Regions from separate parts of the Dehalobacter sp. genome, predicted to be linked through region 2. Evidence: riboswitches for the same ligand, from Rfam matches in the RefSeq annotation. Region 2 holds a riboswitch; the other holds the start of a gene.
The links. Region 2 has a riboswitch for thiamine pyrophosphate ahead of thiD (bifunctional hydroxymethylpyrimidine kinase/phosphomethylpyrimidine kinase). Riboswitches for the same ligand answer to the same signal wherever they lie in the genome.

Region 1: it holds a riboswitch for thiamine pyrophosphate, as region 2 does, so the genes downstream of both, OKX56_RS10465 (thiamine-binding protein) here and thiD (bifunctional hydroxymethylpyrimidine kinase/phosphomethylpyrimidine kinase) in region 2, are expected to answer to the same signal.

The regions. Positions count from the first base shown of each region.
Region 1 covers NZ_JAPDHR010000037.1:2,452-9,316, reverse strand. Annotated here, with positions in the region: partial or broken gene OKX56_RS10485 (uroporphyrinogen decarboxylase family protein) at 260-439, opposite strand; gene OKX56_RS10480 (cobalamin B12-binding domain-containing protein) at 461-1,099, opposite strand; gene OKX56_RS10475 (CBS domain-containing protein) at 1,495-1,917, opposite strand; gene OKX56_RS10470 (demethylmenaquinone methyltransferase) at 2,158-2,877, opposite strand; TPP riboswitch at 3,064-3,170, shown strand; gene OKX56_RS10465 (thiamine-binding protein) at 3,286-3,573, shown strand; gene OKX56_RS10460 (ABC transporter permease) at 3,590-4,387, shown strand; gene OKX56_RS10455 (ABC transporter substrate-binding protein) at 4,472-5,485, shown strand; gene OKX56_RS10450 (ABC transporter ATP-binding protein) at 5,501-6,250, shown strand; gene OKX56_RS10445 (late competence development ComFB family protein) at 6,379-6,666, shown strand; gene OKX56_RS10440 (DEAD/DEAH box helicase) at 6,806-6,865, shown strand, end outside.
Region 2 covers NZ_JAPDHR010000015.1:279,397-286,261, forward strand. Annotated here, with positions in the region: gene OKX56_RS05940 (TIGR03915 family putative DNA repair protein) at 1-726, opposite strand, end outside; gene OKX56_RS05945 (putative DNA modification/repair radical SAM protein) at 806-2,032, opposite strand; TPP riboswitch at 2,232-2,347, shown strand; gene thiD (bifunctional hydroxymethylpyrimidine kinase/phosphomethylpyrimidine kinase) at 2,466-3,272, shown strand; gene cytX (putative hydroxymethylpyrimidine transporter CytX) at 3,265-4,497, shown strand; gene thiM (hydroxyethylthiazole kinase) at 4,473-5,288, shown strand; gene thiE (thiamine phosphate synthase) at 5,281-5,949, shown strand; gene OKX56_RS05970 (DUF3102 domain-containing protein) at 6,251-6,865, opposite strand, start outside.

The sequences.
Region 1 (6,865 bases), on a different contig from region 2:
ACAAAAAAGCCAGGATTTTCTCCTGGCTGATAGTTGCTTCTATATTTTTCCCTGCCAGTAGGCACTGGTAAACTACTTCCGGCAGTACGGATATTTGTTTAAAAGAGTGCCAGGAAAGTTACATAGGCTAGGCAAAACTCATTTCCTGTCCAATATCCCAATTCATTCCCATCGCGGGGTCCTTGTCTGCGAGTTCCGGAGCTCTTTAACGATATCACTCCAAGAAATCAACAATTGTTCTTCCATCGTGAAACACCTCCTATTTATAAATACCATACTCCATGACAAATTCATTTACGGCGATGATGTTTTCCGCCTTGCCATCCGCTGGTGCAAGAAGCTCCTTATCGGTGCCAAAAATGTATCCTCCGCCTGCCATACCATCGATTAATTCTTTCGCTTTGGCAATACATTCTTCCTTGGTCCGCTCTTGATAGAGGTTCATAGCTTCACTTATTGATCAACCCACCCATCTCTGGCATATTTTTACACCTTCAGCTGCGTTTGTCGAAAAGGCATCGGCACCTATACTTTTACATACATTCTCATTAACGGGTACTCCGCCGATAATCACCTTAACTGAATTTCTAAGGCCTGCTTCATTAAGCGCATTAACTGTTTCTTTCTTACTATCCAGCGCCAAAGTCAGTACGCCGCTTAATCCTATAATATCAGGGTTAACCTCTTTTACCTTGTCCACGATCTGGTTAACCGGAACATTGATCCCCAGGTCGATCACCTCAAAACTCGCGGCTTCAGCCACGGATCTGAAAATATTTTTGCCTATGTCATGAATATCTCCAAAGACTGTAGCTAAAACAATCTTTCCGCCTTTTGCTGAGGAACCTGCACTTAAAGCCGGTTTGAGCTTGTCCATTACACTTTGCAACACTTCCCCGGCGAAGACCAAATCTCCAATAAAGTACTCGCCCGAATCATAGCGTTCACCTACGAGTGTCATACCTTGCTGACAAGCTTTAACAACTTCTTGAGCTTCTGCGGCATTGTCGTCTTTACTTAGTACTTCATCAATGGCCTTGTTTAGCACGTCTTCGTCCAAATCGGACATCGCTTGAGTCAGGACTTTCAAATCCACCACTTCAGATCATCCTCCATAAAAATTTGTGTATACAAGCAACTATACCAAATATACATTTTTTTAAATTTAGTATGAAATGATTTTTAGAAATTTTATGTTCAAATATATCCGGATCATTGATTGCATCTTTAGAACTGCTTTAGCTGTAACATTACACAATCTTTTATGGTACATGTATCTCAATTCATACTTTTGGATTTTGTCTGACAGTATCTATTTATTGAATTTCCACCACATCGTAACTGCCTGAGAAAATTGCAGCACCAAACCATAAAAAAGAGCCGCTTAAAAATGATATTTTGTTTTCACTCATAAAACCTCCATAAAATATGTAATGGGATATGCCATTGTAAAGCATATCCCATTTATGATTGAAGTATCTTTCCTATCTGGCATTAATGGCTGATGCCTCGCGATATCCCGTTTAAAGCCTCTCCAGCCTCATTGATATGAATATTTTCAATCGCGAGGTCACCTAACGCAATGACCCCAATAATTTGCCCCTTGTTCAGCACAGGAAGACGTTTTACCTGGTATTCAGCCATGGTTTCAGCAACAGTATCGATATCCTGCGTGCCATCGATACAGATTGGATCTACCGTCATGCACTGCTCGGCCGTCATCTGGTTGACATCCTTGTTCGAAGCGATGACCCTCAGAACAATATCCCGGTCTGTAATAATTCCCAATACTTTGCCGGCCTGAACGACCGGAACAGCACCAATATCTTTATCTCTCATAATTTTAGCGATATCCGTAACTTTGGCTGCTGGGTCCACCCAGCTTACATCTGTTGACATAATATCCATGACCCGCATATAAAAAACACCTCCGTTTTAATATTTCCACTAGTTTTTCACTGAAACCAATGAATTATGTCAGTAAATAATCCCTTTGTAAAACGTTGATTTTAATTAAAGAAAAATGATTATCTATACTATCTTTTGCTGTAAAAATAAAATTATCCTCGGTTGACCCGGGGATAATTTTATTACGTTATTTACTGCTATTATTGTTGTTTATAATTGAATTCCTTATTTTTATTCTATTTGTTTGATTCATTTTGGTTTTCGGCCATACACGATCGCCACAACACCGCCGACAAGATTTTTATATCCCGTATCCTGAAGTCCGCATTCAGCAAAGATCAGGGTGAGCTGACGCTGAGATTCAAACTCACAGGCTGAATCATAAAGATACGTGTATTCTTTTTGTTTTCCGCCGTGGATTTTTCCCAGCCACGGGACGATCTTCTCAAAATACAGCCAGTAAAACTGTTTGAAAACCGGTATAGTCGGTTTTCCCATATCCAGAGATACAACCATCGAACCAGGTTTGACAACACGGATCATTTCCCGGATTCCGCGGCGCAGATCAGGAAGATTCCTGAGCCCCCAGCCAACGGTCGCTCCGTCAAAACTGTTGTCGGTAAAAGGCAAGCTCATCGCATTGCCCTGCAAAAGCTCAATACTCGCTTTGTAACGGTCATTTTCAATATTTTTCCGGCCCACAACCAGCATTTCCTCTGAAAAATCGACTCCGGTGACTCTGCCGGAATCCCCGACGGCGACGGCAATTTCTCTGGTAAGCTTGCCGGTTCCGCAGCACAGGTCAATCATCTTCATTCCGGGTTTAGCCTCGACAATCCTGACTGCTTTGGCCCGCCAGGCGTTATCCATCCCCATACTCATCAGGGAATTCATTAGATCATATTTCCCGGCAATCGCGTTAAACGTTTCCTTGACGTATTCTGATTTATCTTTGCCTGCAAAATCCATTTTCTCTCTCCTTGTACCATCTTGCCCAGTATATGGTCAGTACTATCATATGATAATTAGCCCAAATTGTCCAATTTAAGAACTATCTAGAATATCTCACCTGAGAAGCAAATGATCTGATGAAAAGCAAACAGTAATCTAAAACACTATTGCTAATGATTTTCAACTATGGTAGGATAAAACTAATTTAATAGTATGGGGAGCTGGGGATGCTGGCTGAGAGGGATATCACGTATCCGACCCTTAAAACTGATCTGGGTAATGCCAGCGTAGTAATAATAAAAAACTTTAATAACTGCGCTGCCTTTGCAGCGTTTTTTGTTTGTCGGTCATGGTTGATAAGCAGTGTCTTATTATTTACAAAGTCACGGACAGTAATCTATAAAATACGTGAAGGAGAAATGTATTTTGGCGAAGATAACAATGGCCTTTCAGGTCATTCCAAAAGTTGAGGAATCCAGAATCTATCCGGTTGTTGATGAAGCAATCAAAGTTGTCGCCCAAAGCGGCCTTCCCTACGAAGTCGGTCCGATGGAAACAGCACTTGAAGGAGAGCCTGATGAAATCTGGCAGGTCATCAAAGATGCTATGGAGGCTTGTATCAAAGCCGGGGCTTCCAGGGTAATGACCAATGTAAAAATTGACTATGTACCCCAGGGTTCCACGATCAATGAGAAAATTGCCAAGTACCGCTGAAAAGAAGGGATTCCCATTGCTGAAAAACAATAGCCGGAGATTCCGACCACCGGCTGTACTGCTGAGGTATGCCCCTGCCCTTTTCTTTTTGGTTGTGCTGCTGGCAGTCTGGCAGCTTACGGTAAATTACTTCAGCATCCCCCGCTGGCTTCTTCCCTCTCCTTCTCAGATCGGGAAAGCTCTCTGGAATACGAAGGACGTGATCTGGGGCCATACCAAAGCAACGATCATTGAGACGACGTTGGGCTTAGGGCTCGCTGTTGCTCTGGGCATGACGGTCAGCACACTAATGACGCTGTTTCCGCTGTCTCGGCGGGTGTTTTACCCATTTCTGATCATTTCCCAGACGATCCCCTTGATAGCGGTCGCACCGCTGCTGTTGCTCTGGCTGGGGTATGGGGTACTGCCTAAAATCTTGATTGTCGTTCTGGTCTGTTTTTTTCCGATCGCGATCAGTTTGCTTGAAGGCCTTGAATTAAGCGATTTAGATCTTCTGCATCTGCTGCAAAGCATGGGCGCATCCAAATGGCAGGTATTCTCCCTAATCCGTTGGCCTCACGCTATGCCGGCACTGTTTTCAGGCTTGAAAATTGCTGCTGCCTACAGTGTCATGACGGCTGTCATCAGTGAATGGCTTGGAGCAAGCCAAGGGCTCGGTGTCTATCTGCTGCGTTCTTCGAATAATTTCCTTACCGACAGAGTATTTGCAGCAATCATTGCAATCACTGCTCTCAGCTTCTTTTATTATGCAATCATTATTATTCTGACCAGGCTACTGCTTCCCTGGTATTCCCGATACAGACGGACAAGCTGACCCAGGGACGTATCTTTCGTCCCCGTAAACAAGGAGAAAAGATACGTTCCTTCGCCCCCCAAAAAATACAAGTGAGGTATAGAAATGAAAACGAAAAAGATATTGGTTACGTTTATTGTGCTCCTTCTGATTCTCACTGTGACTCTTTCGGGTTGCAGCAAACAGGCTGAACAGAACTCCGTCCAGAATAACCAGCCGGTTAAACTAACGCTTATGCTGGACTGGACACCGAATACGAATCATACCGGGCTATTTGTTGCTCAGGATAAAGGCTATTTCAAAGACCAGGGACTCGAAGTCAACATTGTCAACCCATCGAGCCAAGGAACACTCGAGCAGCTTGTTGCAACCGGAAAGGTAGATTTTGGTATCAGTGCACAGGAACAGGTTACATCTGCCCGCCTCAGTGACTTGCCACTTGTCTCTCTGGCAACTATCATTCAACACAACACCTCTGGTTTTGTCTCGCTGAGAAGCAAGAATATCCTGACAGCCAAGGATTTTGAAGGAAAAACATACGGCGGCTGGGGGTTGCCTTCGGAAACCGCGATCCTTACAGCGCTGATGCAAAAAGAAAATGCCGACTTCAGCAAAATCAACATGGTCAATATCGGGGAAACCGATCAGTTGGCCTCTTTGAATAGCAATATTGATCTGACCTGGATTTTCTATGGTTGGACAGGTATCCAGGCTGAAATCAGAGGACAGGAACTTAATATGATCTGGCTGAAAGATATCGACCCTGCCCTCGATTATTACACACCGGTCATTGTCTCGAACGAGGAAATGATTCAGAGTAACCCCGATACTGTCCGCAAAATGATGCAGGCAATCGGTGCCGGCTACGAATATGCAATTGGGAATCCGGAAGAATCAGCTGAAATCTTGATCAAATACGCTCCTGAATCCGATCCGGAAATGATCAAACGCAGTCAGGCCTGGCTGAGCCCGCAGTACAAAGCCGATGCGAAACAATGGGGTGTCCAGAAAGCAACTGTCTGGGAAAACTACAGCAAGTGGCTCTATGACAATAAGCTCGTCACCAAAATGATGGATTCATCCAAAGCTTTTACCAATGATTTTCTTCCGACCAGATAACGGAGGTCAGACGCCTTGACACTTGCCTTAAAAAACCTTTCGAAAACCTATATCGAAAACGGTCAATCCATGGAGATTTTCCGGGATTTGAATCTGACCATCGAGAGCGGTTCTTTCGTCTCCCTGATCGGGCCTTCCGGTTCCGGCAAGAGTACGCTGTGCAATCTTATCGCCGGTATTGAAAAGCCCGACCAGGGGCAAATCCTTCTCGATGACCAAGAAATCACCGGAATGCCAGGACATGTCGGCTACATGTTTCAAAAAGACCTGCTTCTTCCGTGGCGGACTCTTCGGGAAAATGTAACGCTGGGCTGCGATCTCAGACGCCAGGATAAAAAAATCTCTTCAGTCGAGGCCATCAAGGGTCTGGAACATTTCGGGCTGCTCGATTTTGCCGATTACTATCCTCATCAGCTTTCCGGCGGCATGAAACAGCGTGGCGCCCTGCTCCGAACCATCCTATTCGGACAGCCCACGCTGCTTTTGGATGAGCCTTTCGGGGCGCTTGATGCCCTGACCCGCAGAGAAATGCAGCTTTGGCTGCTGTCAATCTGGATTGAAACGAAGCATACCGTGCTCTTTATTACCCATGATATTGAAGAAGCAATTCTGCTGTCGGATAAAATTTTTGTACTCAGCAAATACCCGGCAGAAGTTGTCGAGATCATCGACGTTCCGTTTCCCCGGCCGCGTGATCCGGAACTGATTTTTTCTTCCGGGATATTGCCTTTGAAGACAAAACTGTTTCACTTGCTGGGAACTTGATATCCAAAGAACGTTTGAAGATGTTTCAATACCTGAAAAACTTTTTCGAAATCCCGCTGGGTTCTTTTACCCTTTGGCGCGATATGTTAAAATAGGGTAAGCATTTTTTCCCAGGGAGGATAAGACTAATGTATGAACTAAAAAATTTTAGTGAAGTCATCGTGAAGAAAACACTGGAAGATTATCTGCCCGTCGCCAATATCCCTTGCAAATGCGAACGGTGTCAGGCCGACATAATGGCTTTTGTACTGAACCGCTTCCCTCCAAGATATTATGTTTCCTTAAAAGGCGAAGTCATGACACACTTTGAATCACAAATGTTTCCGGACAAAGCCCGAGTTTTGGCAGAAGTCGTTGGTGCTGCCCAGATAGTTGCTGCTTTCCCGTCCCATCCGCTTGACCAGAAAGAAGAATAAACCCGCATGGGATTAATGACAGTTGCAAAGGCGCTTCAAATGATATGAGGCGTCTTTACTTTTTCCAATCCTGGATTTGATTATCGCTATTTACTCTGTTACAATGATTGCGACTTCAAAATAAAAGCAGGTGATCAGCGTGATTTCCGAGTATCAGGGACTAAAACTCGACCAATTCCAAATGGATGCGATTGAAGCA
Region 2 (6,865 bases):
TCGAAATTCCACCAGGTTATGACGATAGCGCTGGGGGATAAAATGGGATTGGAGCTTTTTATTTTTGCGGTTTTCAATGCTGATACGGGTAAAATATTTAGCCCAGAGCTCCTGGTATAATTGTTCTGTCTCTGAATCAGGAATGGCTGCTTCCTCGGAAAAATCGGAAAGGTACCAGTCTTTTTTATTGCAGATGATCGCAAGGCTTCTTTTTTTGTCATGAATAATGAAACGTTCGCCTGCTAGCCTGTCGGCAAAATGGTCGGCCAGAAGAATTAATATATTATGATCCGGCTCCAGGGCCGAATAAAGATAACTGCGGGTATCCGTAAAGCGAAGTAGCCCCAAAAAGCGCTCTGCTTCAAAAGATACTTTCTTGGCTGTTTGCCGGATCGGCAATACCTCGGGATGAGAATGAATGCTGTCAATTTTCGGACCTAACTGAAAGCCCAGCTGAAGGTATTTTAAGATAAGGTTTTCTTTAGCGGTATTGTTCGAGAGGTATACATAATAGATCTGCATTAAGGAGTAGACAGAAATTTTTCTGTCTATCGCATCATAAACCCTGGCAGCAAGCACAGGATCACTTTGGATAACGGTAGATGGCGTGAACATATTGAACTGATACGAAGCCTCAGGATAGATTCCCTGGGCTCTTTGTTCATAATAGCTGTAATATATTGAAGTCAGCAGACCGTCAAAGCTTCCGTCATATAAATAATCCATTTTCAACAGTCCCTCATTCTTCGGAAGATTCCTAGAACCTTGTCAACCCTAAAATGATCATCTATGTTTACAGGATAAATCAGAACAAACATAGCTGAACGGGTTTGGCTACAGGTGCCAGGGCCTGGCGCACCAAGGCACTTTCTGCAGGGATGCCTCCGTAATAACAGCCCTGACACGTAATAAAATATTTAGCGCGCTTAAGAACCACACCCATTTTTTTAAGATGATTATAAGAAATATTACCCAGCCTGCGCTGCAGGATGATTCTCTGGGCGGAAGTCACGCCTACGCCAGGAATTCGAAGCAGCTCTTCATAAGAGGCTTGGTTGATTTCTAGAGGAAATAACTGCATGTTTCGAAGCGCCCAGGAAATTTTGGGATCAAAATCGGTATCCAAAAACGGACTTTGTTCATTGACGATTTCATCCGCTTTAAAGCTGTAAAATCTCAGCAGCCAGTCCGCCTGATAGAGCCGGTGTTCTCTAAGCAAAGGCGGAGAAGTGGAAAGAGCAGGAAGATTTGGGCCCTCATTAACGGGAACATAGGCCGAGTAATAGACTCTTTTCAACTGAAAACGGTTGTAAAGGGTTTCTGTGGCTTTAATAATGGAAAGGTCACTGTCTTTGCTTGCCCCGACAATCATCTGGGTCGACTGTCCTGCCGGAACAAATTTTTGGACGTGTCGGAAGATCTTTCTTTCGGAAGCGTTTTGCGTCATTTGATTATTAATTTGATTCATCGGCGCAAATAGGACGGGCAGTGTCTTTTGCGGCGCCAGGAGTTTGAGGCTCTGCTCTGTAGGCTGTTCAATATTAATGCTCATCCTGTCGGCGAGTAATCCGGTCTTGTTGACCAGCGCCGGATCGGCGCCGGGAATCACTTTGACGTGTATATATCCGTAAAAGTGATATTCATGCCTCAGAATGTCAAGAACCTGATAAATCCTTTCCATGGTATGATTTGGACTGCGCTCAATCCCCGAGCTCAAAAAAAGACCTTCAATATAATTTCGCCTGTAGAATTGAATCGTCAGGTCGGCAACTTCCCTTGGCGTGAAACTGGCTCGCGGGATATCATTTTGATTACGGTTAATGCAATAATGACAGTTATAAATACAGTAGTTGGTCAGAAGAAGTTTTAAGAGTGAAACACAGCGGCCGTCGGCAGACCAGGTATGGCAGATGCCAAATGATTTGGAATTGCCGATACCGCCTTTATTTTGTTTATTTACCCCGCTTGAAGCACAGGAAACATCATACTTGGCTCCATCGGCGAGGACTGCAAGTCTTTCCAGGGTACTCATGCTCATCACCCCAATAAATTTTAGCAGAAACAGAACAGAAATGCAAACATATGTTCGATAATTCTGCATAATACGGGTTCGGAGATAGATAAGACAAAAATAAGAACAAAAAATAAAAAAAAAGATCGACTTGAAATCTATTTCAGAAAATACTATACTAGGTTCAATTATTCTAATCTTACCAGCTCAAAATTAAATAACTTAATTTCAGGGGTGCCGGATCGAGGCCGGCTGAGATAAAGACCCAATGATGTCTTTGACTCCTATAACCTGATCCAGGTAATGCTGGCGGAGGGAAGAAGTTTTGGAATACATGAGATGTTAGACGTACGTATAGTACGTACTGCAATGTTTTTAAGCAGACAAAACACAAATCTTTTTCCGATTTGTGTTTTTCGTTTTTCTGCTCAGAAATCGAGAAAGAAGGTATCCTATGAAAAAAGTATTAACAATTGCAGGCAGTGACACTTGTGGTGGAGCAGGAATTCAGGCTGATTTGAAGACTTTTGCTGCACATGGGGTTTATGGAATGAGTGTGATAACTGCTGTGACAGCACAGAATACCCAAGGGGTTATTGCTGTGCAGGATATTAAGCCGGAGATTATCGGGAAACAAATCGATGCAATTTTTGAAGACATTGAAGTAGATGCATTGAAAATCGGGATGGTATCGGTAAGCGAGACTATAGAAACGATTCGGGATAGATTAATTGAGCATAACGTCAAAAGGATTGTACTTGATCCGGTGATGATTTCGAAAAGCGGATATCCTTTACTGAAGGAAGATGCCAGAAAGGCTTTGATTACAAACCTACTGCCGCTTGCGACCATCGTTACTCCGAATATTCCTGAGGCTGAGACAATTACAGGAAGGCCGATCCTAAATCTTCGGGATGTGAAGGAAGCAGCAAAAATAATTTTATCCTTGGGACCCGCCTGTGTCTTGCTAAAAGGTGGACACTTGGAGGGAACGGCGACGGATATTCTGTTTGATGGAAAAGTATTTTCTGAATTTAAAGCGCCAAGGCTGAATACGAAAAATACCCATGGCACCGGTTGTACCCTTTCGGCTTCTATTGCTGCAAACCTGGCCAAGGACATGGAAATGACCAGGGCCGTAGAAGCAAGTAAAAAATATATTACGATGGCGATAGAGCATTCGTTGGAAATAGGTAAAGGGGTAGGCCCAACGCACCATTTTTACGAAATTTATAAGAAAGCGGGAATGATGGATGAGTGATTCTAAAATACCTGATAATAAAACACAAGGGGTTCCTTCTTTCAGCCATTTTATCCTCTGGTTTGGGGCAGCAGTTTCTATTGCTGAAATCTATACCGGGGCATTAATTGCTCCCCTTGGTTTCAGCAAAGGTGTTCAGGCTATTCTGCTGGGGCATTTGCTTGGCGTTGTTATTCTAGGTCTCACCGGAATAATCGGTGCAGAAAAAAGAATTTCGGCCATAGAATCTACCCGAATTTCTTTTGGAAAATACGGGTCTTATGGTTTTTCAGTTCTAAATATTTTGCAGCTTCTTGGCTGGACGGCTGTGATGATTATTGTGGGCGCTCGTTCAGTCAATGAAATCAGCAAGATTCTCTGGGGCTTTAATAACCAGCTATTATGGAGCATTTTTATCGGTTTACTAATTTGTCTCTGGATTGGGGTCGGGATAAAAAAGCTTAACAAAGTGAATGCTCTGGCCGTAGGACTGCTATTCATTCTGACAATTGTCTTAAGCACGATTGTCTTCAAAAATCCTGGTTTAGCTGTCCAGATTCCAGATGGAGAGCTTTCCTTTGGTGCAGCAGTAGAACTTAGCGTAATTATGCCGCTATCCTGGTTACCACTGATTTCAGATTATACCCGTTATTCAAAGAGCCGCAAGGGAGCTTTTTGGGGGAGTGCCGGCGGCTATTTTGTCGGGAGCAGCTGGATGTATGTCATCGGACTGGGAGCGGCTATTGTTGCCGGGAATTCTGATATTTCGGCAATTCTCCTATCTGCCAATCTTGGAATTGCAGCAATGGGAATTGTGGTTTTATCTACGGTGACGACGACCTTTCTTGATGCTTATTCAGCGGGAGTCAGTTATCTGAATATCTGGCCGAAAGCAAATGATAAAATAGCTGGTCTGGTCATGACATTTATCGGAACTGTACTTGCCGTCATTGTGCCCATGGAACAGTATGAGAACTTTCTTTATGCCATAGGTTCCGTTTTTGCTCCGCTTTTCGCAATTCTTTTAACGGAGTATTATATCTTCAGAAAAAAGGAGATCAAGGAAGATCAGGCTATCAATTGGCTAAACATGCTGATCTGGGTTATAGGCGTTGTACTTTATCAGCAGTTTGCGGCGAGCGGTTTTTTCTTAGGAAGTACCCTGCCTGTAATGGTGATAACAGCAATATTTTGTATTTTAGGTAAAGGGGTTGTCGGAAAATGGATATCATCAAAGAATGTGTAGAAGCTCTGAAAGAATTAAAAGAGCGAAGACCGCTGGTTCACAACATCACCAATTATGTTACGGTCAATGATTGCGCGAATATCATTCTCGCGCTCGGGGGCTCACCGGTGATGGCTGACGATATCAGTGAAGTTGAAGATATGGTGGCGATCGCTTCAAGCCTTGTGATTAATATGGGCACTTTGAGTGAAAGAACGGTTGGTTCCATGATCAAGGCAGGAAAGAGAGCCAACCAATTACACATACCTGTTATTTTTGATCCTGTAGGTGTAGGCGCTACGCCCTATCGCAATAAGGTTGCCCAAACACTGCTAAATGAAATTCATTTTGCCGTAATCAGAGGAAATATGTCCGAAATCAAGTGTTTAAACGGCTTGAACGTTCAAACCAAGGGAGTCGATTCCGTAACGGACGAAACGGGCGGGGTAGAAGTTGCCAAAGACTTAGCGGCTAGAATGAACTGTGTAGCAGCTGTTACCGGTAAAACGGATATTATTACAAATGGAAAAGCAGTATGCAGTATCGCAAATGGTCATCCGATCCTGGCGCATGTTACAGGTACCGGCTGTATGGCGACAGCGCTGGTCGGAACCTACTGCGGCGTGGTTGCAGATTCCTTTATAGCGGCCGCAGCGGGAGTAATGACGATGGGGCTTGCCGGAGAGCTAGCCCAAAGAACATTGCAAGATAAGGAAGGAATAGGCACTTTTAGGGTGAGACTTTTCGATAGTGTCTATAATCTGGGTGAAGATACGATAAGGAAAGAAGGGAGGATAAAATTGCTTGCCTAGCTTAAAATGGGACTACTCTCTTTATCTTGTTACTGATAGAAGCTATATCGGAGTTCGGGATTTGATCGTTTGTGTTCGGGAAGCAATTGAAGGTGGTGTCTCTCTTGTTCAGCTTCGGGAGAAAATCGCCCCGTCCCGGGAATTTTATGAAATGGCCGAGAAATTGAAAAGCCTGACTTCCCGTTACAATGTTCCGTTGATTATTAACGATCGTCTGGATATTGCCTTAGCCATCGATGCTGATGGTCTGCATCTGGGACAGGAAGATCTGCCGATTGCGGTAGCCAGAAAACACATTGGACAAGATAAAATCATTGGGATATCAGTCAGTAATGTTGCAGAAGCCATTCAAGCGGAAAAAGAGGGAGCGGACTATCTTGGAGTAGGGGCAATGTATGCAACAGGAACGAAGATCGATGCCAAACTTGTTTCGCTGGCAGTGCTGGAGAAGATAAAAAAAGCCGTCTCAATCCCTGTCGTAGCGATTGGCGGGATTAAGAAGGAAAATGCTGTGCGTACGATGGAAACCGGGATTGACGGAATATCCGTAGTTTCTGCTATCCTAGCGGCGCAAGACATTGAACAGGCAGCACGGGAATTAAAAAAATCATATCAAAAACAGACTAATTATACGAAAGGGGCTGTGCTGAAACTTAAATAGTTTCACACAGCTTCTTTGCTATTTTGATATAATATTGACCATTTATGCCGCATTGCAGTAACAGCAAAGCAGAAGAATAAAAAAAGGGGCATATTACCCCTTACATACCACCATTTTTCGCATATTATGTGCTATGCAATGTAATCCCCATTCCAGTTTGACCTGAGATGCACATCAGCTTGATGACTTTTTACGTCGCGTTTCAATCAGTACTAAAGCCACCAACAAAAGTAGTATTCAATTAGAGAAGAATCCCGCTGTTCGGTCGTGACAACGGGATTCTTCACAACAGGATTTTTATTTACAGTTCCGGAATATCCTTTGCCCATATCTCATCCCGCGCCCGCTGAATCAGAAACTCATAGACTTTATCCTTATAGGCAACGAAGGTGTCCGGGTCGCTTTGTTTGATCTTATCGAGCTGGAACCACAGTTCTTTGATCACCCGGTCCAGTTCCCCGTAGAGAAAGGCGATATTGTTGGCGCGTACCTTGGTCGACGCACTGCTCAAGTTCTTGCGCAGGGAGTTCAGGGATTTATAAGCGGTTGTTTTTTTGATGGAGGTTACCTCGTTCTGCAGGTTTTCGGCTTTTCGTTCTAGCCGGCTCTTGGCCGTAAACAATTCCTGGGCGTTTTTATCTAATACGGCGTTCGCTTGGGCCAGCCGGGCGGACTTTTCCTTTTCCTCCTCCAGGGCTTGCTGCAGGACCGCTTTTTCCTGTTCGGCCTGTTCCTTCTTCCGCCGGGCCTGATTCCAGTCGTCAATCGCCTTTTGCAGCTCGCGGGTAGACGTTCTCGCGACATCCGTGTCCGTGATGAAAGCGGCTCTTTCCTCTTCCGGTACGCCTAAGAGGATGTAGGCCTGTGAAAAGCTCAGTTCGGGTATTTCCTGGTCCGGTTCGCCGTCGGTGAAGAT